DNA from 2 places in the Paenibacillus sp. RUD330 genome. Region 1 is predicted to be linked to the other one. Evidence: a T-box and tRNA genes for the amino acid it is inferred to sense, from the RefSeq annotation. Region 1 holds a T-box; the other holds one or more tRNA genes.

Region 1 (10,450 bases):
TGATATGGCGGGCGATCTCCCGCACCCATTCGGCCGGAGCGCCGTTCAGCTCATTGCCCAGCTCCCAGGCCATGATCGTCGGATCCTCCTTGTAGGCCGTGCCCGTCAGGCTGTTCACTCTGTCCAGCACGAAGCTGATATACGACTTGAAGTCCTCGATGACGGACCGATCCCTATAGAACAGCTCGGGGTCATCGAGCCCTCTCCAGGAAGTGAAGGTTTCCCTCCCCCCATGGTAATAAGCCCAATTGCACACAAAAGGAACCAGCAGCCGGAGTCCCCGGCGGCCTGCCTCTGCGATGGCAAAGTCAACGCGGCGGAACGCTTCTTCATTGTACTCCCCGCGCTTTGGCGAGAGTGCCTTGGGACATCCCTGGGAAGCTGCCAGCGTGTGCGAGCGGACGACGGCGGCACCCATCTGAACCGCGGTATCCAGCGCGTCGAGCACCCGGAATTCGGTCGGCCAATCCACTCCGCCTACATTTTCGTCGAGCCCAAGCCAATAGATATTGGGTCCCCCGAACCGGAACGGCTTGCCGCCAAGCATCAGCCGGCTGCCTTCGCGGCTTATGAATTCCTTGCTCGTCATGGATGCATCCCTGCCTTTTCCTCAAGAAATGAGAGCGATTTCAAAGAAAAGCATACCATGAGCCACATTTTCATTCAACATAAATAAACTTTTTATTATATGTTAAAAATTGTTCACTTAGTTTGCATTTTCACTTCTCTTTCCTTTTTAGTTTTGGAACGATGGATTCGGTGATATCCGGAGGAGTCCGCCGTATCCTTGTCGGCCGTCAGCGCGAACGATTGCGCCGAGTTGGACAATACTTCCGATCGGGTCCTGGAATTCCGGGAGACCAATCCCCCGATTGTATCCGCAACAGCGCACAGCGGCAGGAGCCGGGCCGTTATCGACTTTGGCTCCGGCTTGCCATACTATCATTTCATAGAAACAGGCATAGAAAGGAGACAGCGCCGAAGCGCTGTCCCCCGTCGCAGACCAATCAGAGCTTGGAAACCTGCTTCCCTTCCGAGTTCATTGACCGTCCATCGAGTCTCCCATCCCGTGTGTGAAGGGGCCGGTTCTGCTCAAAGCTCGAGCTCCCACAGCTCCTCCGCGAGCTCGCGGCCGGAATGAACCGCAACCCTCGTTTCCTTCAGGGCAAATCCAAAGGACGCATACAGCGCCCTCGCCCGGAACAGATCCCGATTCGTCCAGAGAATGATTCGGGCATAGCCGTGGTCCCTGCAAAATTCCAACGCCGTGCGGATGAGCTCCCGTCCGTATCCTCCGCCCCTTGCGTCAGGATGAATCAGGAACAATCCCAGCTGGGCGCTTGCCTCATCCGCTTTGTTGATGCAGATCGAGCCGAGATGCCGCCCGCCGGATTCCAGAACCCAGATCCCTTCATGCGAATCTTTGCGCTCCGCGATCCCTCTTACTCTCTCGTCGACGAACTCCCGAAACGACTCGTCATAACCGTGCTCCTGCCCGTATAGCTCGGCGTGGGCATCGACGATGGCCCGGGCATCCTCGTCCTTATATGCTCTCAGGTCCACTTTCCGCATCTTCTCCAACCAGCTTTCCTTCAATTACATGCACCTCAGCTTTCCTTCAAATACATGCCGACCGCAGAAACGATCTCCCGAAGAATATCCAGCGACTGCCCGACATCCGGCAGCTCCAGTGCATGGTCGCCTCCGTCGATCGCCAGCAGCCGGACCCCATTGCCCGCCGCTGTGCGCCGCATGTCCTCCGGACCGAACACCGGGTCCGCTGTCCCGACTGCAACCAGACCTCCATCCCGCAGCATGGAGGGAATAGCCGGACCGATCGGGGTCAGGAAGATGTGGCGGAATTCCTTGCCTCTCAAATCTTCCGCAAGAGCCTCCCGCGTATGGCTGGAGACGACGGTTCCCACGCTTTTGCCGATGAAGGCAAGGCGGTCATAGCGCTCCAGCAGCGGCCTGAGGACGGCTGCGCAATCGGCGCTTGCCGCGGCGATCGCATCCTCGAAGGGACCGGGCTCCCGGCGCGCCGCCTGATAGCCGTATTCCAGCAGCAGAAGATCGTCCCCCTCCTGCATCGCCGACTTGCCGGCATAGTGCAACAGCGGCATTTCGCAGGAATAGCCTTGCCCTGGAAACAAGACAGCCAAGGAGATGGCGCCCTCCCTCCGAATCCAGCGGCAGCGGATGTCCGTTCCCCAGGCGGAGGGGGAATGAATCCAGCTCATAGGCATGCCGAAGCCCTCCTTGTTCTTCCATATTATCCTTACTATTCTATTATATGTGTTCAGAAAACTGTCTGCATCCCCTGCAGCAGCAGGCTGACGGCATCAAAAATAGACAGGGCTGAATGTACCGACCCTGTCTTCCTGTTTTCCTGTTTTCCTGTCTTCCTGTCTTCCTGTCTTCCCCGACTTGCCCGGCCCTTGCCGGACTTCTTCCTGGCCTGCCCGCTACGCTTCGGCCGTCTCCGTCTCGCCCGCTGCGGCAACGGCCGCCCCGGCCGGCGGAGCTGTCGACTCCCTCTTGATCAGCGACGTCGACAGCATGACGAGCTCCGGCAGCCGCTCGGGCTCTCCGATTCTCCCCAGCACGAGCTGGGCCGCCCTCGCACCGATCTCTTCCTTGGGCACGCTGACGGTCGTCAGCTTGGGCTGGTTGAGCTCGGCGAGCGTAAGGTCGTCGAAGCCGACGACGGACAGATCGCGCGGACAGGACAGCCCCATCTTGCCGATCAGGTTGAGCGCGTCGAAGGCGATGAGATCGTTGGCGCAGAAAAGCGCCGTAAGCCTGCGCTCCGCGTGCAGCTCGGCGCCCAGCTCGGCGGCGAACGCCGGCTGGGTATACATGCCGCTGCCGCTGACGCCCATGCCCTCGATCATGACGGCCTCGGCCTGGTCGGCCGGCTGGCGGCGGTTGTGCACGGCGATCGCTTCCGCGAAGCCCCGCTGGCGCTCCGAGAAGCTCCAGGTCGTAAAAGCGTCTCCGGCAAAGCCAAGCCTGCGGTGGCCCTCCGCCAGCAGCGCCTGCACGGCCTGGTAAGCACCCAGGTAGTTGTTCGCAAGCACCTGGTCCATGTCGGGATGCTGCGCGTCCGGATCGACCAGCACGAACGGAAGCTTGCGCTTGGTCAACTGATCGGTGTAGGCTTCCGGCAGCTGGCCCAGCACGATGACCCCGTCGACCTTGCGCTCGGTGATGGCGGCGGGCATGCCGTCCTTCACCCGCATCGTCACGTCGATGCTGGAGAGCACCATGCTGTACGTCTGCTTGGCGAGCTCGGCGTCGATGCCCTTGATGATCTTGCCCCAATACTCAGGGTCGTCCAAATAGGCGCGGGGCATGAGAACCGCGAGATTGCCCGTCAGGGAGGAGCTGCCGAGCCGCTTGCTCCCCTTGATCCGGTAGCCCTCCTCCTCGGCCGTTTTCCAGATGATCTCGCGCGTCACCTCGTTGACGGCGCTGTCTCCGGAGAGCGCCTTGGACACCAAGGCTTTGGAGACGCTCAATTTATCGGCAATCATTTGCAGCGTGACCTTTTTGATAATGCCCACCCCTTAGGTTTACGACCCTATCCGGTTCGTCTTCATTCCTTTAAGTGTAAGGGTTCCTTCAACTTTTTTCAAATTTTTTCAGACGCTTTTCCCACCCCCATCTCTTATAGGTTAAACATTCGGCAGCAAGAAATCGCAACCATTCCTATTCGGCCGCCGTAAACATGGGATAAAATGGAATATAATTTCAAGAGGGGCATCGGAATCGCAGTTCTTCGGTACGTTTCAATTCAAATCGGGGAGGACATCCAATGAAAACGAAACGCATCCTGCTGGTCTTGGGCCTGACTGCAGCTCTATTGACCGCCTGCTCCGGAGCTCGGTCAGATGAAGCGGAAGCCATATCCGTCCTGGATAAGGCCATTCACATTCAGTACGGCGTCAAGCATGGCGATATTCCGGAAATTGATTATTCGATGATTAAAGAACGAGGCAGCCTGCTCAAGCCTCTTGTCACCGGGGAGCTGCTCAAAAAGCTGGAGGCCAACATGGATACGGCTATGCCTGTCCGGATTGCAGCCTATAACAAAGCCGATCTGGAAGCAAAGGTCACACAGATGAAGATCGAAGCGGTCAAGGATGCGAAAGACTCCTACGACCTGAACTATACCGTTGTTGTAAAGGTGGCCGAAGACAGCGGAAAGGTCCAGTCCTGCAACGTCCCCGGAGAAGCGACCGCCGTCCGGACAGCGGAGGGCTGGGTTCTGAGCCGCCTCTGGTCCGATTACCGCGAGATGGCTAAGCTGTATCCTTGACCGGGCCGGCAGCCCGGCTTCACGCAGCAAGGCATTCGGCGAGCTTCGCGAGGCGGAGGAGAAGTCTGCACCCGAGAGCCGCCTTTTGCCGAAAGCGGATTTTGGGACATGGAAAAAGCCCGCCCCGGCTGAATGCCGGTGCGGGCTGAAGCCGTTCTATTCGAACTTCACGAGGTAGTAATTCTTCTTGCCGCGGCGAAGCACGACGTAACGTCCGTGCAGGCGCTGATCCGACGTCAGCATCGTGTCGATGCCCGTCTGCTTGACGCCGTTCACGTAGACGGCGCCGCTCTCGATGTCCTGCTTGGCCTGGCGGCGGGAAGGAGCGGCCTTCGCCTCGACGAGCAGGTCGATCAGCCCCGTTTCGGCGGCCTCGCCCATTACGGTCGTCGGCATGTCCTGCAGCGCCTCGACCAGCTCGTCCTCGCTGAGCTGCGTGACGTCGCCCGAGAACAGCGCAGCCGTGATCTTCTCAGCGCTTTCGACGGCATCCGCTCCGTGCACGAGTCTGGTCACCTGGCGGGCGAGCTCGCGCTGGGCCTCGCGCTTCTCCGGCTGCGACGCGACGGCCTGCTCCAGAGCGGCGATCTCCTCGCGGGAGAGGAAGGTGAAGTACTTCAGGAAGCGGATGACGTCGCTGTCATCCGTGTTGATCCAGAACTGGTAGAACTGGTACGCGCTCGTCTTGTTCCGGTCCAGCCATACGGCTCCGGATTCGGACTTGCCGAATTTCTTGCCGTCGCTCTTCGTGACGAGCGGCATCGTGATGCCGTAAGCGTCGCCTCCGCCCATTTTGCCGATCAGGTCCAGGCCTGCGGTGATGTTGCCCCACTGGTCGCTTCCGCCCAGCTGCAGATTGACGCCGTGGTCGCGGTTCAGCTTGAAGAAGTCGTAAGCCTGCAGGATCATGTAGCTGAACTCCGTGAAGGAAATGCCGTTCGCGAGGCGCGAGTCGACGGAGTCCTTGGCCAGCATGTAGTTGACCGTGAAGTTCTTGCCGATGTCGCGCAGGAACGTGATGATGTCGAGCGGCGCGAGCCAGTCGTAGTTGCTGACGAGCTTCGCCGGATTGCCCGCGGCTTCGAAGTCGAGGAAGCGCGACAGCTGGTTTTTTAGGCTCTCGGTCCAGTTCGCGACCGTGTCGTCCGTGTTGAGCGAGCGCTCGGTGGAGCGGCCGCTCGGATCGCCGATGAGGCCGGTGCCGCCGCCAACGAGGGCGATGGAGTTATGGCCCGCCAGCTGGAAGCGGCGCAGCATCAGGATCGGCAGCAGGCTGCCGATATGCAGGCTGTCTGCCGTCGGGTCGAAGCCGCAGTACAGCGTGACGCGGCCTTCGCTCATCTTTTTGCTCAGTTCCTCGCGGTTCGTCACCTGGTACACCAGGCCCCGGTATTCCAATTCCTCCAGCAATTCCGGATTGACGGCCGCAGCTTGCTCTTGTGCCATGTCTGTTCCCTCCACTTGATTGAATGATCGTTGCAGCCGAACCTGTCGCTTCAGCTTTATCGGCCCGTATCTCAGGACAAAAAGAAAGACCCCTCCCTGTCCAAAGACAGGGACGAGTCATCGCGGTACCACCCTATGTTGAGCTTCCCGTACGGGAACGCTCCACTCTGCCGGGTAACGGCCGGCTGCCGTCCGGGCCCTTCTGCCTCAGGCAGTTGCGGACGCGGATGCTCCAGGATGTAATTCGCAGCCCGATCCCGCACCGGCTTGCACCAACCGCCGGCTCTCTGGAGCGATGTCGCTCGGGCGCTACTGTTTCCCTTCAACGCACTTTATCGCTATCACTTTAGCGAATCCCGGCGGATATGTCAACTTCCTTCCAGGCGGAGCACATGCCGAAAGGAGCGCATCCGCTTCTCAGCCGGCTCGTCCGGTTCCAGGCTTCGGCTAAAAGAGCCTGTCTCTTCCGTCTCGCAGCCGAAGCCGTCTTAGGAGCCCGCTGCACACTTGCGGCCGGCAGCCGAAACCTGCTAAAGGAGCCCGCTGTACACTTCCGTCTCGCAGTCAAAGCTGGCTAAAAAAGTCCGCTGTACACTTCCGTCTCGCAGTCAAAGCTGACTAAAGAAGTCCGCTGTACACTTCCGTCTCGTAGTCAAAGCTGACCGTTCCGTCCTGCTGCGTCTCGTCGAAGATCTGCCGCAGCTCATCCAGCATCTCCGAGTGACCGGGCTGTCCCTCTGCGGGAGCGTAGGAGGAAGACAGCAGGCGGCCCTTCACGCCGTCGTAATCAAAGATCTGCCGATTAGGGAAGGTCTGCAGCTCCATCGTTCCCTCGCTGAAGAAAGCCTGCAGCGCTTCCGGAGAGACGTTGCGGTGGTTTACGGTCGCATAGTCCGTTCCGTACTTATGCAGCAGCGCCTCGTACCGTTCCAGGAAAGGCGTGCCCGCAAGCACGCGCGAGTTCCAGATCAGGAACGCGCGTCCTTCCGGCTTCAGGATGCGGCGGAATTCCGCCTGAGCGGCAGCCTGGTCGAACCAGTGGAACGCCTGCGCGCTAACGATCGCATCGACGGAAGCTGCGGCCATCCCCGTATCCTCCGCAGGCGACAGCATCAGGCCGAACCGCTCGTCGGGACCGAGCTTGGCCCAGGCCGCCTTGGCCATATCCGGATTGGGCTCCACGGCCATGACCCGGAGCTGCCGCTCCAGCAGCAGCCCGGAGAAGATGCCCGTTCCGGCGCCGATATCGGCTACCGGAGAATCCTCCTTGAGCCCGCCACGGCTGATGATGTAGTCTACCGCTTGCGCCGGGTAGCTCGGCCGGTATTTCTCATAGTTGTCCACACGGCTGGAAAACCGCTCCTTGCTGTCCATCGATCATCCCTCCAGATCTCGTCCATGAGGCCAGGGTCCGCCGTTCGAACCAGCCGATGCCGGCGCGCACCCTGGCTTCTCTGCATGCTTAACCGTACCAGACAAGGGTCGCTCAGGCAACCGGAGGCTTGCAATAAATGATTTCGGGATCGCCTTCGTCCAGATTGTCCACGACACCGCTGCGGACGTAGCCCATCGCCTCGCACAGCAGCCGCATCGGCTTGTTGGATTCGTTGGTCGAGGTGAACAGCTTCTCTCCAGGGAACCCGGCCTCCCAAGCCGCCATTAGACTGCGGCCGACTCCGCTCCTGCGGTCGTCCGGATCGACCATGATCAGCTGCAGCAACCGTTGCCCGAAAAAGGAGCGGTCATGCGCGGCGAAGCCCGCAAGGCTGCCCTCTCGGAGAGAAACGAGGCAGCAGCCGCTGCGCACATGCTTCTCGAGCTCGGCGAGCCGTCCGCCATGGCCGATTGCCTTGGCATCCAGAGCGGCTATGGCCGGCAAGTCGGCCATGGATGCCTTGCGGACGCCGGTAAAGCAGGCAATGGCATTGCCTGGCGTTTCCGTTCTTTCGGACACTCCCCCGGCAGGTTTGGCTGCCGATGAGAAGAGGAACAGCTTGCTGCAGCCGAAGTGCTCCAGCTCCAGATCCTCCTCCGTGTATCCGTCTTCCCCCGCATGGCGGGCCAGCGACTTCCGCCAAAAAGCGATGGAGCCCCGGTTGCGCTCGCCCGGCGTCGTGAACAGCGACCAGCTTCCGGGATGCCGCCGGAACAGCTCGCCAGCCGCCGCTTCACCGATGCCTTTGCCTCGGTATGGCCTGAGGATGAAGAACTCGTTCACCATATAATCGCTGCCGGATTCGGTGTACGGCCCGGAAGCGATGAGCGCGAAGCCGGCCGGAAGTCCGTCCGCGAGGATCAGATAGGGGAACAAAAGGCCTTCCTTTTCCCACCAGATGTCGAATCCGCCCTGCTGCTCCTGCAGGGTCCGGATGCCGTCATCCTCTTCAAAGACACCGCAGCGGTTCGGCAAGACTTCCCGGATCCCGGCCAGATCATGCAGATACAGCGGATACAGATTCATCAGGATATATTTGCGGTCCAGGCCGCACGGCTCTACGGATATGTTCATGCTCATGGCTCTCTCCCTCGTTTTATCCTGCACTTACTATACTTGCGGCCGAGGCGGGAGGATATGGAAAGAACGGTTATAGCCGAAGAAACAGATGGACCTGGTCTGAACCGCTGACCGTCGCATCCCTTCTATTCTTAGACTCCGCCTGCTTCATAGAAAGTGATCCGGTTCCCGAACGGATCCGTCACGATGACTTCGCAGCCGCCCCAAGGGGGCTTTTCCAATCCCGGCCTGGCATACCGGTAGCCGCTGTCCAAAAGGGCCTTGTGATAGTCCGTCAGGCTTGCCGTCTCGATCCGGATGTTGGCGCCGGGACTTCCATCTCCATGATGCTCCGATAGATGCAGCTCGCAGCCTCCCAGCTTTATGGCCATATAGAGAGGCAGCGGCTCCTCGAATCGATGCTCCCAGAGCCGTTCAGCCCCCAGAAAATCCAGGTAGAATTCCTTCGCCTTGCCGACGTCGAACATGCGCATAATGGGGACCACTCGATTGAATTCAGGCATAATTTCATCCCTCCTGAAGATAGGCTTGCCGTCGTTTTATCAGGATTTTCCAAAGGCTTCCGCAGCGAACTCGACAAACCGCTGCGCCGCCGGAGGAAGGTAACCGGCCTTTCTTGTCATCATTCCTATTCGGCAGACGCAGCCCTCATCCTCCAGCGGCGGCGAACGGCTTGAGCGCTTCGGCGGCTTTGCATCATCGCCACTCCCGGCCATACGCAGGGCCATATCAGCATCTACCTGCACCGCCAACGCATGCTCATTGCGGGAGATGCGCTGATCATTCACGACGGCAGGCTTTGTGGGCCGGACAACAATGTGGATGATCTTCTGGCTCGCAAATCCATTGCCGCCGATGAAATCCCGCCGAAAGGATCTTACAGGCTGCCGGTCAAGTCCAGCAAGGCTTGCCGGGAATCGCCCTGATAGAGCCCTCCATGGTAGCAAAGGATTGAGTCGATGTCGAAGGGGAGGAAGCTTCTATCGGACATCATGCAACCCTTGTCGATTTCGCGACCATTTCGTAGTTCTTTCGGACTTCATCCAACCCCTGCTTATTTCACGACCAATTGTAGTTTGATCGGACTTCATCCAATTCCTGCCTAAGGTTCGCGACCCATTGAGGGTTCTACTCGAAAATATCAGACCTGCCGCCTATGGTTCGCGACTAATTCGGAGTTCTATCGGACATCAGATCCGTTATTTGGTCATTTCAACCCCATTTTGGATTTTATCGGACATCAGATCCGTTATTTCCTCAAAAACCTGACACCAAAGACGATTTTCACGAAAATAACGGATCGTATGTCCGTTAAATTGCGAAATCGTCCCCAATCGGCTGAATAACGGATCGTATGTCAGATTAGGTTGGCGACGCCGTCTTCGCCACGATCAGCAGGAACTTAAAGGCACAATCACGCCATGAAGCTGCCGGTCGCCAAAGAAGGCTTGATGGCCGCTCGGCAAAATACAATTTTGAGCTCGACAAAGAAGGCCGCTCCCTCATCTCCAGATGACGGGAAGCGGCCTTTCTCTATCGTTCTTTATTCAAGCAGCTTCAGCATCCGCTGCAGCACAACCGCTGCCTGGGCGCGGGTAGCCTTGCCCTTCGGCGCGAAGCCGTCTGCTCCGGCGCCGTTCATGACTCCGAGGGCAGCCAGCTGCGCGACCGACGATCGGGCATAACCCGCTATTTGGCCGCGGTCCTTGAAGCCCGCGAGCTCCGCATTCACGTCGGCGGACATGAGACGGTTCAGATGCTTGAGAGCATTCGCGGCCATGACCGCCATTTCCTCGCGTGTGATCGCTCGGTTCGGCTCGAATTTGCCGGCACCGGTGCCGCCAGCAATGCCCAGCCTGGCAGCAGCCGCCACCGCCTCGGCATACCAAGCATCGGGCTTCACGTCGCTGAAGGCTCTCATCGGTTTCACATCGCTGAGTCCTCCCGCCGTTTCGGCGGCATCCAACCGGAACGCCCGGAACAAGGCTGTAATGAATTCAGCGCGTGTAAGAGGTTTGTCCGGAGCGAACTTGTCGCCCCCTACTCCCAGCATGATTCCTTTGGCCGCCATCTCTTCGATGGCGGAACGCGCCCAATCGGTCCCGCCCAAATCGCCAAAGGAGGGAACTGGCTTCGTGCTCGGCGACGGCTTCAGACTTGGAGCAGGT
Region 2 (10,450 bases), 510 kb from region 1:
GACAACCCGGTTCTTCTCCGACTTCCGCCTGACTGCATCCTGGCTCCAGGCTGCAAGCCGGCTGCGCCCCTTCATCCAGGACATGCGCCGCCGGCGCCTGCAGCTGCTGAGCGACGGAGCGGCGGGAATTGACCTCTCGGGACTCGCCGATACCGTTTATGAGCTCGCGGAACGATGGAACGATTTGGAGCTGCTTTATTTCCGCTGCAGACCTGGCCTCAACCCTTCCATCGAGACCGACCTGCGCTCCATGCGATCCCATCCTGCCGCATGTCATGCCGGGTTGGACATGAACAGGCAAGGTGAATGGAAGGTCAACCCCGTCGCCCTCAACCAGCAGCTTGAGAACCGCCCCGATGCGGTGCTTCGAGCCCTGTTCTCGTCGGAAGGACTGCTTCCTTACGCCGACCAGCTGCTCGCCTCATTCGAAGCGCAGCCTGCGGCATCCCTTATCGACCATTCCAATCTGCCTTCGGCGGGAACCTATAACGAGGACGGAATTCTCGATGGGATGACGCATCATCCGGTCTCGTCATTCAGCTGCCTGGCCTAGGCTCCTTCAAGGCCTCGTGCCAAGTTCTCAATCCACGGCCAGATCATGCTTGTGCGCATATATTGCCGCCTGCGTGCGATCCTCTACGCCGAGCTTGTTGAGCACATTGGTCACATGGAATTTGACGGTCTTGATGCTGATGAACAGCTTGTCGGCTATATCCTGGTTGGACAAGCCCTGCGCGACCAGCATGAGCACGTCCATTTCCCGCTCGGTAAGATCTTCATGAGGCGGTTTTTGGACGGGCTGCTTGGGTTGACGGAGCCTGCTCATCATTTTGGCTGCCACCTGGGATTCCAGCACGGATTGTCCTCTAGCCGCGGCGCGGATCGCTTCGGCTATTTCGCTTGCCCGGGAAGTTTTGAGCAGGTAGCTGAACGCTCCCGCTTCGATCACGGGATACATCTTGCTGTCGTCGAGATAGCTCGTAAGCACGATGACCTTGCACTCCGGCATGATCTCCATCAGCCTCCGGGTCGTTTCGACTCCGTCCATCTCTTCCATGACCAGATCCATCAGCACGACATCCGGGGTGTAGGCGGTAGCCAGCCTGATTCCTTCGGTTCCGTTTCCGGCCTCTCCCACAACCTCGATGCCTTCTTCCGTATCGAGCACCGCTGCAAGACCGATCCGAACCATCTCATGGTCGTCTACAAGCAGCACCTTGATCGGCCTTGCCATTCCGCTGTCCCGCTCCATTCGTTCCGGCATGCTCATGGTTAGAATCCGCCCTTTCCGTCTTCCAGGGGAAGCCACATCTCAATGGCCGTTCCTTCGCCCGGAGCCGTATGAATTTGTATGTTGCCGCCAAGCTCATGAATCCGCTCTTCCATCGTCAGCAGGCCGTAGGAGGCCTGTTTCTTTTCTTCCAGATCGAAGCCGACGCCGTTATCGGCGAAGCTCAGCTTGGCTTTGGCTCCATCCCGCTCCAGCCTCATGACCATCTTGCTGGCCTTGGCGTGGCGCAGGGCGTTAGACAACGCCTCTTGGGCGATCCGGAACAAATGGTCCTCTGCGCTGGGACGGAACAGAATGGTCGGATCCACATCAACCGTAATGTCCATCGGGACTTTTGCTTTCAGCTCCCCGACCAGCCGTTCAAGCGCCTGGGCCAAGTTTTTGCCGTCCAAATGAACAGGACGCAAATGCAGCAGAAGCGCTCTCATTTCGGATTGGGCCACGGCCGCCATCTCCTCGATCAGCTGCACCTGCCTGCGCGCACGCTCCCAATCCTTTTCAATCGTCCGGCTTACAGCCGTTGCGGTCATGGAGATGGCGAACAGCTGCTGGCTCACGGCGTCATGCAGCTCGCGAGCCAAGCGCTGCCGCTCTTCGATGACAGCGGTGAACTTGACCTGCTCCCGCCACTCCTCCTGCTCCTCGGTTTCTTCAGGGCGTGATCCCTCTTCCTCGGGAGAATGGGGAATCGTGATCGATTTGCGCCTGCTCTGCTGCTGGTTCAGCTTGCGCAGAGCTTCTCTAAGCTTGGACGTCTGGAGGTAGCTGTTCAGCACAGCCCCTGCGAGCGCAGCCGCGATGACCGCCAGCCCGTACAACGCCCCTTTTCCTTGTATGGCAAAAAATTCGACATATCCGGTTCCTTGCAGCACGATGAGCAGCAGTCCAAGGATGATAAGCAGCCACAGTACCGTTTCAAGAACGTTTTTCTTTGTAGGTCCCTGACCCTTTCCTGGAGGCTTTTTGGCAGCCACAGCGATACTCCCCCTTCTTTCTCTCTCTACTTTACCTGTCCGGCGCCAACGGTTCAAGCGTTCCTCCGCTGCAAGCAAACAAGCCTCGGAACCAGGCGGCTGCGCCGCCATGTCCGAGGCTTGCGAAAGCAAAGCTTAATTCGCTGCGTCTTCTTGTGCAGCGGCTGCCTGAGGAGGATTCAGCTTGTTTTTGAGCTGCTGCAGCTGTTCTTCAACCTTCAGCTGGTTCTCCGGACGGATGGAGGCAGCTCCCTCCGCTTTATAGCCGCTTCCGTAAGGTCTGCGGAGAACGTCGGCTTCGGCTTCCATCTGCATGATCTTTTCTTCCATGCGGCCGAAGCCGCGGGATGCAGTGCCAGTATCGAGGGAGCCGACATTGGCCGAAGCCTGCGACATCTGCTTTTTGGCCTTGGCCATTTGAGCGCGGGCGGCCAGCTCGTTGCGTTTGTTGCGGAGCTGGTAATACTCGTCCTTCATGCCGTACAGCTGCTGCTTCAGCTCGTCGGCCTGGCTCTTCGCTTCCAGATGAAGCTGGCTGTATTCTTGCACTTTCTCCTCGAAATACAGCTTCTCTTCCAGAAGCTTGCGGGCAAGATCCTCCTGGCCGGAACGAAGCGCCGTTTCCGCTTTGCTGTCACGATCCGAGGCGCTTCTTGCCGCTTCGTCGAAGCGCTGCTGCATGCGGCGCTCGTTGGCCATTTGCTTGGCTACCGTAACCTCGGCCTGGTGGATTTCCTGCTCCATGTCGCGGAGGTATTGGTTCAGCATAACGACCGGATCTTCCATTTTATCCAGCGCCTCGTGCATCGAAGCTTTTGTAATATCTTTCAGGCGTTTGAAAATACCCATGTTGTTATTCTCCCTTCTCATACTTCGAAAGTTTGGCTTTCAGTTCTTCCAGCTCGTTGCGCAGAGCTTTCTTCTCCAGGTCATCCATCATCTTGTCCAAGTCTGCCTGGCGGTTGCTGTCGGACTGCCATCCTGCCGTTGCCGGACCTTCCTGGTATTGCGGAGGGTTGCGGTACGGGCCGCCATGCTGGCCGCCTCCTGCGCCTTGACCGAATCCGGTGCGGCTCGGATCGTTGTGCCCTTCGTAGAAGTCGCCGCCCCGTCCATCCTGATACGACCCGAAGTTTCCTGGAGGAAACTGGTTATAGTCATGCTCCTTCGGAATTACCAGCGCCGCCAGGATATAGATGACAATGGCAGCGCCGCTTGTGCAGACGGCAAGGATGATCGTCAGGATACGAAGCAGATTGGCATCCACATTGAAGTAATCCGACAGCCCGCCGCATAATCCGAACAGAACTTTTTTGCGTCTGGAGCGAAATAATTGCTTCATGATGTTAGGTTCCTCCTTGTCCCAGCTTTCTCTTCAGCTGTTCCAATTCCATTTCTACCGCCGATTGATAGGAAGAATTTCCACCATGACCTGCGGTACCTTCGCTGCGAAGATCCCTGAGGCTGCGCGCTTCATGCTCCATATCCGTAATCCGGTCGTCGAGCCTGCGGAACATACCGTCCGGTTTGCCGCCGGGCTGGCCGGAAACGGCTCCTGTGTAACGGGCGTTCATTCGCTGCTGCAGCTTCAGGGACTCCATGCGAGCCGAATAGTACTCTCGCTTGTCATAGACGATCTGGTACTCGCTTCTCATCTCCTGAAGATTTCTTTCGAGGTCTTCCACGCTCTGGCGGCCTTGCTCGTACAGATCGCGATACTGTCTGGCGCGTTCCTCTGCGGATGCTTTCTCATGAAGAGCTATGCGGGCCAGCTGCTCTTCGCCGGCTTTGAGCGCGGTGACGGCTTGCTGCTCCCGCTTTTCCTTCTGCTGCTCAGCGGTGAGCCATTGCATTTTCAATTGCTGGTTATGGGATGAATACTGCTGGTACAGACGCTCCGATTGAATGATCTCTTCCCGTGTCGACCACAGGAACTGGTCGATCAGCCGTACCGGATCTTCCGCTTTCTCCAAATGCTCGTTCAGCGTTGCGATTGTTATGTCTCTGACTCTGCGGATAATACTCATATTTGTCCTCCTCCAACCGGTTGCTCTCTTTCCTTCGTTTAATGAAGCCTTTTACCTTTAAAGAGGGAGACTCCCCATACGATCAGTCCGACTGCGAACAGCAGCATGATCAGAGGCGTTAATTTTCCAAGCAGCCAAATGGCTCCGACGAAGAGAAGAACTCCGCCTACAATCCGGTTGCCGTTCCTCCAGCCGATGACTCCAAGTCCCAGAACAATAAGAGGGAAGATCAAGGATACGGCCCAACTGATCAAATGACCCAATCCGAGAAATTTCATGGCCAGCAATGCGCCCGCCACAACCAAAATGATGCCTACCGTTGAATTGCGTTTCATCTCTGATTGCCACCGCCTTTCGATTCGCGTATATGCTCTCTTGCTTATGTCCTTATTTTAGGCCATCCCCGCAAAGTTCAAAACGGACTTGCGAACGTTTCTATACCTGGACTCAGGTCGGGGAGGGTCTCCGTCCTGGAATTGGGAAGAGATGCGACCTGCTTAAGACAAGGCTGAAACGGTCGAATTCAGAGGTCCATATTTAATGGATTCAGGTTTATACTATAAAGAAGAAGAGCTATATCCAGGTGAAGGGGTGCAGCTATGGAGTCCAGCGTCGACCATGCTTCCTATTTTATTGATTCCTCAACAAAACCGAAAAGACTCCATGTGATGGAATGGCGTCCGTCCGGGACAGCCAGAGCCATCATCCAAGTAAGCCATGGCATGGCCGAACACGTCGCAAGGTATGACTCTTTCGCACGGGAGATGGCCCAGGATGGATACATCCTTATCGGTCATGACCACATCGGTCATGGTCTATCTGCAGGAGCAGGCGATTTAGGCCATATGCCGGCTTCAGGAGGATGGCAGGAGGCTTCCATGGACCTTCAGGAAATTGCGCTTCATGCGAAGGATCGGTTTCCAGAGCTGCCCCTCCTATTATTCGGTCACAGCATGGGATCCTTTCTCGCGAGAACCTGCCTGATCGATGCTCCGGACATATGGCAGGCTTGCATGTTGAGCGGAACAGCCTGGAATCCTGCCCTTGCGCTGACGGCAGGCCAAACCTTGATTCGGCTTGAGATGATGCTCAGAGGGGAACATGCCCGCTCCGAATTGTTGAACAAAATCATTTTCGGTTCCTACAACAAGAAATTCAAGCCCAATCGAACCCGTCATGACTGGCTTTCGGTAGATGAAGGCAACGTGGACCGTTATATAGCGGATCCCTATTGCGGATTCATCCCTTCCGTCGGATTTTTCAGCAGCTTGATTGCAACCGGAATTCCCTACATTCAAAATCGAAAGCATATAGCTAAAATGAACAAATCCATGCCTGTATATTTCTTTTCCGGCGCCGATGATCCCGTCGGCCAATATGGCAAAGGCGTTGAACGTACGTTTCAAGCTTTTTTGGATGCCGGGATGAGCGACGTCACGATGAAGCTTTACCCCGATGTCCGTCATGAGGCTATACAAGAATCGAATAGGGAAGAAATTCGGGAACATCTCAGGCTTTGGCTGAATTCCAACTTTTGATATTTCTTTGAAATGGATGCGAAAGAAAAAGGCTTGCAGAACCGCATAAGCGACTCTACAAGCCTTTTTGAATGCTGGTGAAGGGACTCGAACCCCCACTCCGTCTCCGGAAGCGGATTTTGAGTCCGCCGCGTCTGCCATTCCGCCACACCAGCATATATAAAATTTCCTCTTCACTCTATAAATTCAAGAGGCAGAGGAATCAAACTTCATTTTAAAGGGAGATAAAATGGCGTGCCCTAAGAGATTCGAACTCCTGACCTTTTGATTCGTAGTCAAATGCTCTATCCAGCTGAGCTAAGGGCACACGTTAGATAATATGGAGGCGCCACCCAGACTCGAACTGGGGGTAGAGCTTTTGCAGAGCTCTGCCTTACCACTTGGCTATGGCGCCATAAAACAATGGAGCGGAAGACGGGAATCGAACCCGCGACCCTCGCCTTGGCAAGGCGATGCTCTACCGCTGAGCCACTTCCGCAAATAAATGGCTGGGGATTCAGGGATCGAACCTGAGAATGACGGAGTCAAAGTCCGTTGCCTTACCGCTTGGCTAATCCCCAACAAAACATGGGGCGATCGAGGGGAATTGAACCCCCGAATGCCGGAACCACAATCCGGTGCGTTAACCACTTCGCCACGATCGCCATACTGGCAGGGGCAGCAGGAATTGAACCCACACTAACGGTTTTGGAGACCGCTGTTCTACCTTTAAACTATGCCCCTAAAAACTGGTGGAGGATGATGGATTCGAACCACCGAACTCGTCAGAGAACAGATTTACAGTCTGCTGCGTTTGGCCACTTCGCTAATCCTCCAAAAAATGGTGCCGCCGAGAGGACTTGAACCCCCAACCTACTGATTACAAGTCAGTTGCTCTACCAGTTGAGCTACAGCGGCATATTCAATTATCAAAAAACATGGTGGCTCGGGACGGAATCGAACCGCCGACACAAGGATTTTCAGTCCTTTGCTCTACCAACTGAGCTACCGAGCCTGGATGCTTATTGAAGAAAAATGGCGGAGCTGACGGGATTCGAACCCGCGGTCTCCTGCGTGACAGGCAGGCATGTTAGGCCTCTACACCACAGCTCCATATTGGTTGCGGGGACAGGATTTGAACCTGTGACCTTCGGGTTATGAGCCCGACGAGCTACCGGACTGCTCCACCCCGCGGTAGTCTAATGGTGGAAGCTGAGGGGATCGAACCCCCGACCCTCTGCTTGTAAGGCAGATGCTCTCCCAGCTGAGCTAAGCTTCCATATGAAGAACAACATGTTATTTACTATAACTTATCAAGGCTATGTAATCAAGCCAGATAAGAAAGTGGTGACCCGTAGGGGATTCGAACCCCTGTTACCTCCGTGAAAGGGAGGTGTCTTAACCCCTTGACCAACGGGCCATATCTGGCGGAGAGCGAGGGATTCGAACCCTCGATACGCGATTAACGTATACACGATTTCCAATCGTGCTCCTTCGACCACTCGGACAGCTCTCCAGATGGCTCCCCGAACAGGACTCGAACCTGTGACAACTCGATTAACAGTCGAGTGCTCTACCAACTGAGCTATCAGGGAATATGCGTTTGCATTCAAAGCTTGCGCCTTGAAAACTGGATCGAACCAATAGGATGGATGCTGAGTCCATTTGCTTTTCTTACATGGCCAGCGAATCGTATTCGGATTCATTCTCGCCATGTCTCGCCCACGTTCATCGTCTTGCGACGATCTCCCGTGATGCTTGATCCATAGGATAAGCCCTCGACCGATTAGTATTCGTCAGCTGCACGCATTGCTGCGCTTCCACCCCGAACCTATCAACCTGGTCGTCTACCAGGGGTCTTACATACTGGGAAATCTCATCTTGAGGGGGGCTTCGCGCTTAGATGCTTTCAGCGCTTATCCCGTCCGTACGTAGCTACCCAGCGGTGCTCCTGGCGGAACAACTGGTACACCAGCGGTACGTCCATCCCGGTCCTCTCGTACTAAGGACAGCTCCTCTCAAATTTCCTGCGCCCACGACAGATAGGGACCGAACTGTCTCACGACGTTCTGAACCCAGCTCGCGTACCGCTTTAATGGGCGAACAGCCCAACCCTTGGGACCTACTTCAGCCCCAGGATGCGATGAGCCGACATCGAGGTGCCAAACCTCCCCGTCGATGTGGACTCTTGGGGGAGATAAGCCTGTTATCCCCAGGGTAGCTTTTATCCGTTGAGCGATGGCCCTTCCATTCGGTACCACCGGATCACTAAGCCCGACTTTCGTCCCTGCTCGACTTGTAGGTCTCGCAGTCAAGCTCCCTTATGCCTTTGCACGCTGCGAATGATTTCCAACCATTCTGAGGGAACCTTTGGGCGCCTCCGTTACATTTTAGGAGGCGACCGCCCCAGTCAAACTGCCCGCCTGACACGGTCCCTGTACCGGTTTCACGGTACCAGGTTAGAACTCCGATACGATCAGGGTGGTATCCCAACGGTGCCTCCACCGAAGCTGGCGCTCCGGCTTCTAAGGCTCCCACCTATCCTGTACAGATCGTACCAAAGTCCAATATCAAGCTGCAGTAAAGCTCCATGGGGTCTTTCCGTCTTGTCGCGGGTAACCTGCATCTTCACAGGTATTAAAATTTCACCGGATCTCTCGTTGAGACAGCGCCCAAGTCGTTACGCCATTCGTGCGGGTCAGAATTTACCTGACAAGGAATTTCGCTACCTTAGGACCGTTATAGTTACGGCCGCCGTTTACTGGGGCTTCGGTTCACAGCTTCGGGTTGCCCCTAACCGCTCCCCTTAACCTTCCAGCACCGGGCAGGCGTCAGCCCGTATACTTCGCCTTACGGCTTCGCACAGACCTGTGTTTTTGCTAAACAGTCGCTTGGGCCTTTTCACTGCGGCCCCCTCGGGCTATTCACCCTACCGAGGCACCCCTTCTCCCGAAGTTACGGGGTCATGTTGCCGAGTTCCTTAACGAGAGTTACTCCGCGCGCCTTAGCATGCTCTGCTCGCCTACCTGTGTCGGTTTGCGGTACGGGCACCTTCGCCTGGCTAGAAGCTTTTCTTGGCAGCTGGAGATCATGACCTTCGGTACTAAAATTTCCCTCCCCATCACAGCCCAGCCTTACGGTTTGCGGATTTGCCAACAAACCAGCCTCACTGCTTGGACGGACACATCCATCGGTCCGCGTCACTACCCTTCTGCGTCACTCCATTGCTCATAACGGCTTACGGTGGTACAGGAATATCAACCTGTTGTCCTTCGACTACGCCTTTCGGCCTCGCCTTAGGTCCCGACTTACCCTGAGCGGACGAACCTTCCTCAGGAACCCTTAGGCTTACGGCGGATCAGATTCTCACTGATCTTTTCGTTACTCATACCGGCATTCTCACTTGTGTACTGTCCACCAGTCCTTGCGGTCTGACTTCAACCTATACACAACGCTCCCCTACCCAAGTACTCTAAAGTACATGCCATAGCTTCGGTGGTGTGTTTAGCCCCGTTACATTTTCGGCGCAGAGTCACTCGACCAGTGAGCTATTACGCACTCTTTAAATGGTGGCTGCTTCTAAGCCAACATCCTGGTTGTCTGGGCAACTCCACATCCTTTCCCACTTAACACACACTTGGGGACCTTAGCTGATGATCTGGGCTGTTTCCCTCTTGACGATGGATCTTAGCACTCACCGTCTGACTCCCGGTTATACATGACTGGCATTCGGAGTTTGACTGGACTTGGTAACCCTTGGCGGGCCCCGCACCCAATCAGTGCTCTACCTCCAGCATGCTCAACACCGAGGCTAGCCCTAAAGCTATTTCGGGGAGAACCAGCTATTTCCGAGTTCGATTGGAATTTCTCCGCTACCCCCACCTCATCCCCGAATTTTTCAACATTCGTGGGTTCGGGCCTCCAGTGCGTGTTACCGCACCTTCACCCTGGACAGGGGTAGATCACACGGTTTCGGGTCTACATCCACGTACTATGGCGCCCTATTCAGACTCGCTTTCGCTGCGGCTCCGTCTTCCCGACTTAACCTTGCACGTGAACGTAACTCGCCGGTTCATTCTACAAAAGGCACGCCATCACCCATATAGAGGGCTCTGACTTTTTGTAAGCGCACGGTTTCAGGTTCTATTTCACTCCGCTCCCGCGGTGCTTTTCACCTTTCCCTCACGGTACTGCTTCACTATCGGTCGCCAGAGAGTATTTAGCCTTGGCAGATGGTCCTGCCGGATTCCCACGAGGTTTCACGTGTCTCGCGGTACTCGGGATCCGTCTCGGAGGGAATGGACTTTTGGGTACAGGGCTTTTACCTCTTGTAGCGGGCCTTTCCAGACCTCTTCGCCTAACCCATTCCTTTGTAACTCCATGTGAGACGTCCCACAACCCCAGGAGGCAAGCCTCCTGGTTTGGGCTAATCCGCGTTCGCTCGCCGCTACTGACGGAATCACTATTGTTTTCTCTTCCTCAGGGTACTTAGATGTTTCAGTTCCCCTGGTATGCCTCACGCAGAGCTATGTATTCACTCTGCAGTAACTGGACATTACTCCAGCTGGGTTTCCCCATTCGGAAATCCCCGGATCAACGCTTGCTTACAGCTCCCCGAGGCCTATCGTGGTTCGCCACGTC

The links. A T-box is a leader RNA that pairs with one kind of tRNA and senses whether it is charged. The one in region 1 lies ahead of tyrS (tyrosine--tRNA ligase), so its partner is inferred to be a tRNA-Tyr.
Region 2: it encodes a tRNA-Tyr, which carries the amino acid that the T-box ahead of tyrS (tyrosine--tRNA ligase) is inferred to sense. The anticodon was not compared.

What each region holds. Positions count from the first base shown of each region.
Region 1 is NZ_CP022655.2:1,042,502-1,052,951, reverse strand. It holds gene CIC07_RS04655 (glycoside hydrolase 5 family protein) at 1-589, opposite strand, end outside; gene CIC07_RS04650 (GNAT family N-acetyltransferase) at 1,093-1,563, opposite strand; gene CIC07_RS04645 (hypothetical protein) at 1,608-2,246, opposite strand; gene CIC07_RS04640 (LacI family DNA-binding transcriptional regulator) at 2,466-3,566, opposite strand; gene CIC07_RS04635 (hypothetical protein) at 3,818-4,321, shown strand; gene tyrS (tyrosine--tRNA ligase) at 4,478-5,767, opposite strand; T-box leader at 5,873-6,102, opposite strand; gene CIC07_RS04625 (class I SAM-dependent methyltransferase) at 6,386-7,141, opposite strand; gene CIC07_RS04620 (GNAT family N-acetyltransferase) at 7,254-8,276, opposite strand; gene CIC07_RS04615 (glyoxalase superfamily protein) at 8,414-8,785, opposite strand; gene CIC07_RS04610 (hypothetical protein) at 8,825-9,070, opposite strand; gene CIC07_RS04605 (MBL fold metallo-hydrolase) at 8,978-9,208, shown strand; gene CIC07_RS04600 (S-layer homology domain-containing protein) at 9,826-10,450, opposite strand, start outside.
Region 2 is NZ_CP022655.2:1,552,531-1,562,980, reverse strand. It holds gene CIC07_RS06885 (hypothetical protein) at 1-553, shown strand, start outside; gene CIC07_RS06880 (response regulator) at 581-1,234, opposite strand; gene CIC07_RS06875 (sensor histidine kinase) at 1,273-2,265, opposite strand; gene CIC07_RS06870 (PspA/IM30 family protein) at 2,401-3,114, opposite strand; gene CIC07_RS06865 (PspC domain-containing protein) at 3,119-3,607, opposite strand; gene CIC07_RS06860 (PspA/IM30 family protein) at 3,612-4,292, opposite strand; gene CIC07_RS06855 (LiaF transmembrane domain-containing protein) at 4,331-4,627, opposite strand; gene CIC07_RS06850 (alpha/beta fold hydrolase) at 4,892-5,830, shown strand; tRNA gene CIC07_RS06845 (tRNA-Leu) at 5,903-5,985, opposite strand; tRNA gene CIC07_RS06840 (tRNA-Arg) at 6,061-6,137, opposite strand; tRNA gene CIC07_RS06835 (tRNA-Cys) at 6,151-6,224, opposite strand; tRNA gene CIC07_RS06830 (tRNA-Gly) at 6,234-6,308, opposite strand; tRNA gene CIC07_RS06825 (tRNA-Gln) at 6,316-6,390, opposite strand; tRNA gene CIC07_RS06820 (tRNA-His) at 6,399-6,474, opposite strand; tRNA gene CIC07_RS06815 (tRNA-Trp) at 6,480-6,553, opposite strand; tRNA gene CIC07_RS06810 (tRNA-Tyr) at 6,560-6,645, opposite strand; tRNA gene CIC07_RS06805 (tRNA-Thr) at 6,652-6,727, opposite strand; tRNA gene CIC07_RS06800 (tRNA-Phe) at 6,749-6,824, opposite strand; tRNA gene CIC07_RS06795 (tRNA-Asp) at 6,846-6,922, opposite strand; tRNA gene CIC07_RS06790 (tRNA-Met) at 6,927-7,003, opposite strand; tRNA gene CIC07_RS06785 (tRNA-Val) at 7,013-7,088, opposite strand; tRNA gene CIC07_RS06780 (tRNA-Glu) at 7,155-7,229, opposite strand; tRNA gene CIC07_RS06775 (tRNA-Ser) at 7,235-7,325, opposite strand; tRNA gene CIC07_RS06770 (tRNA-Asn) at 7,329-7,404, opposite strand; rRNA gene CIC07_RS06765 (23S ribosomal RNA) at 7,576-10,450, opposite strand, start outside.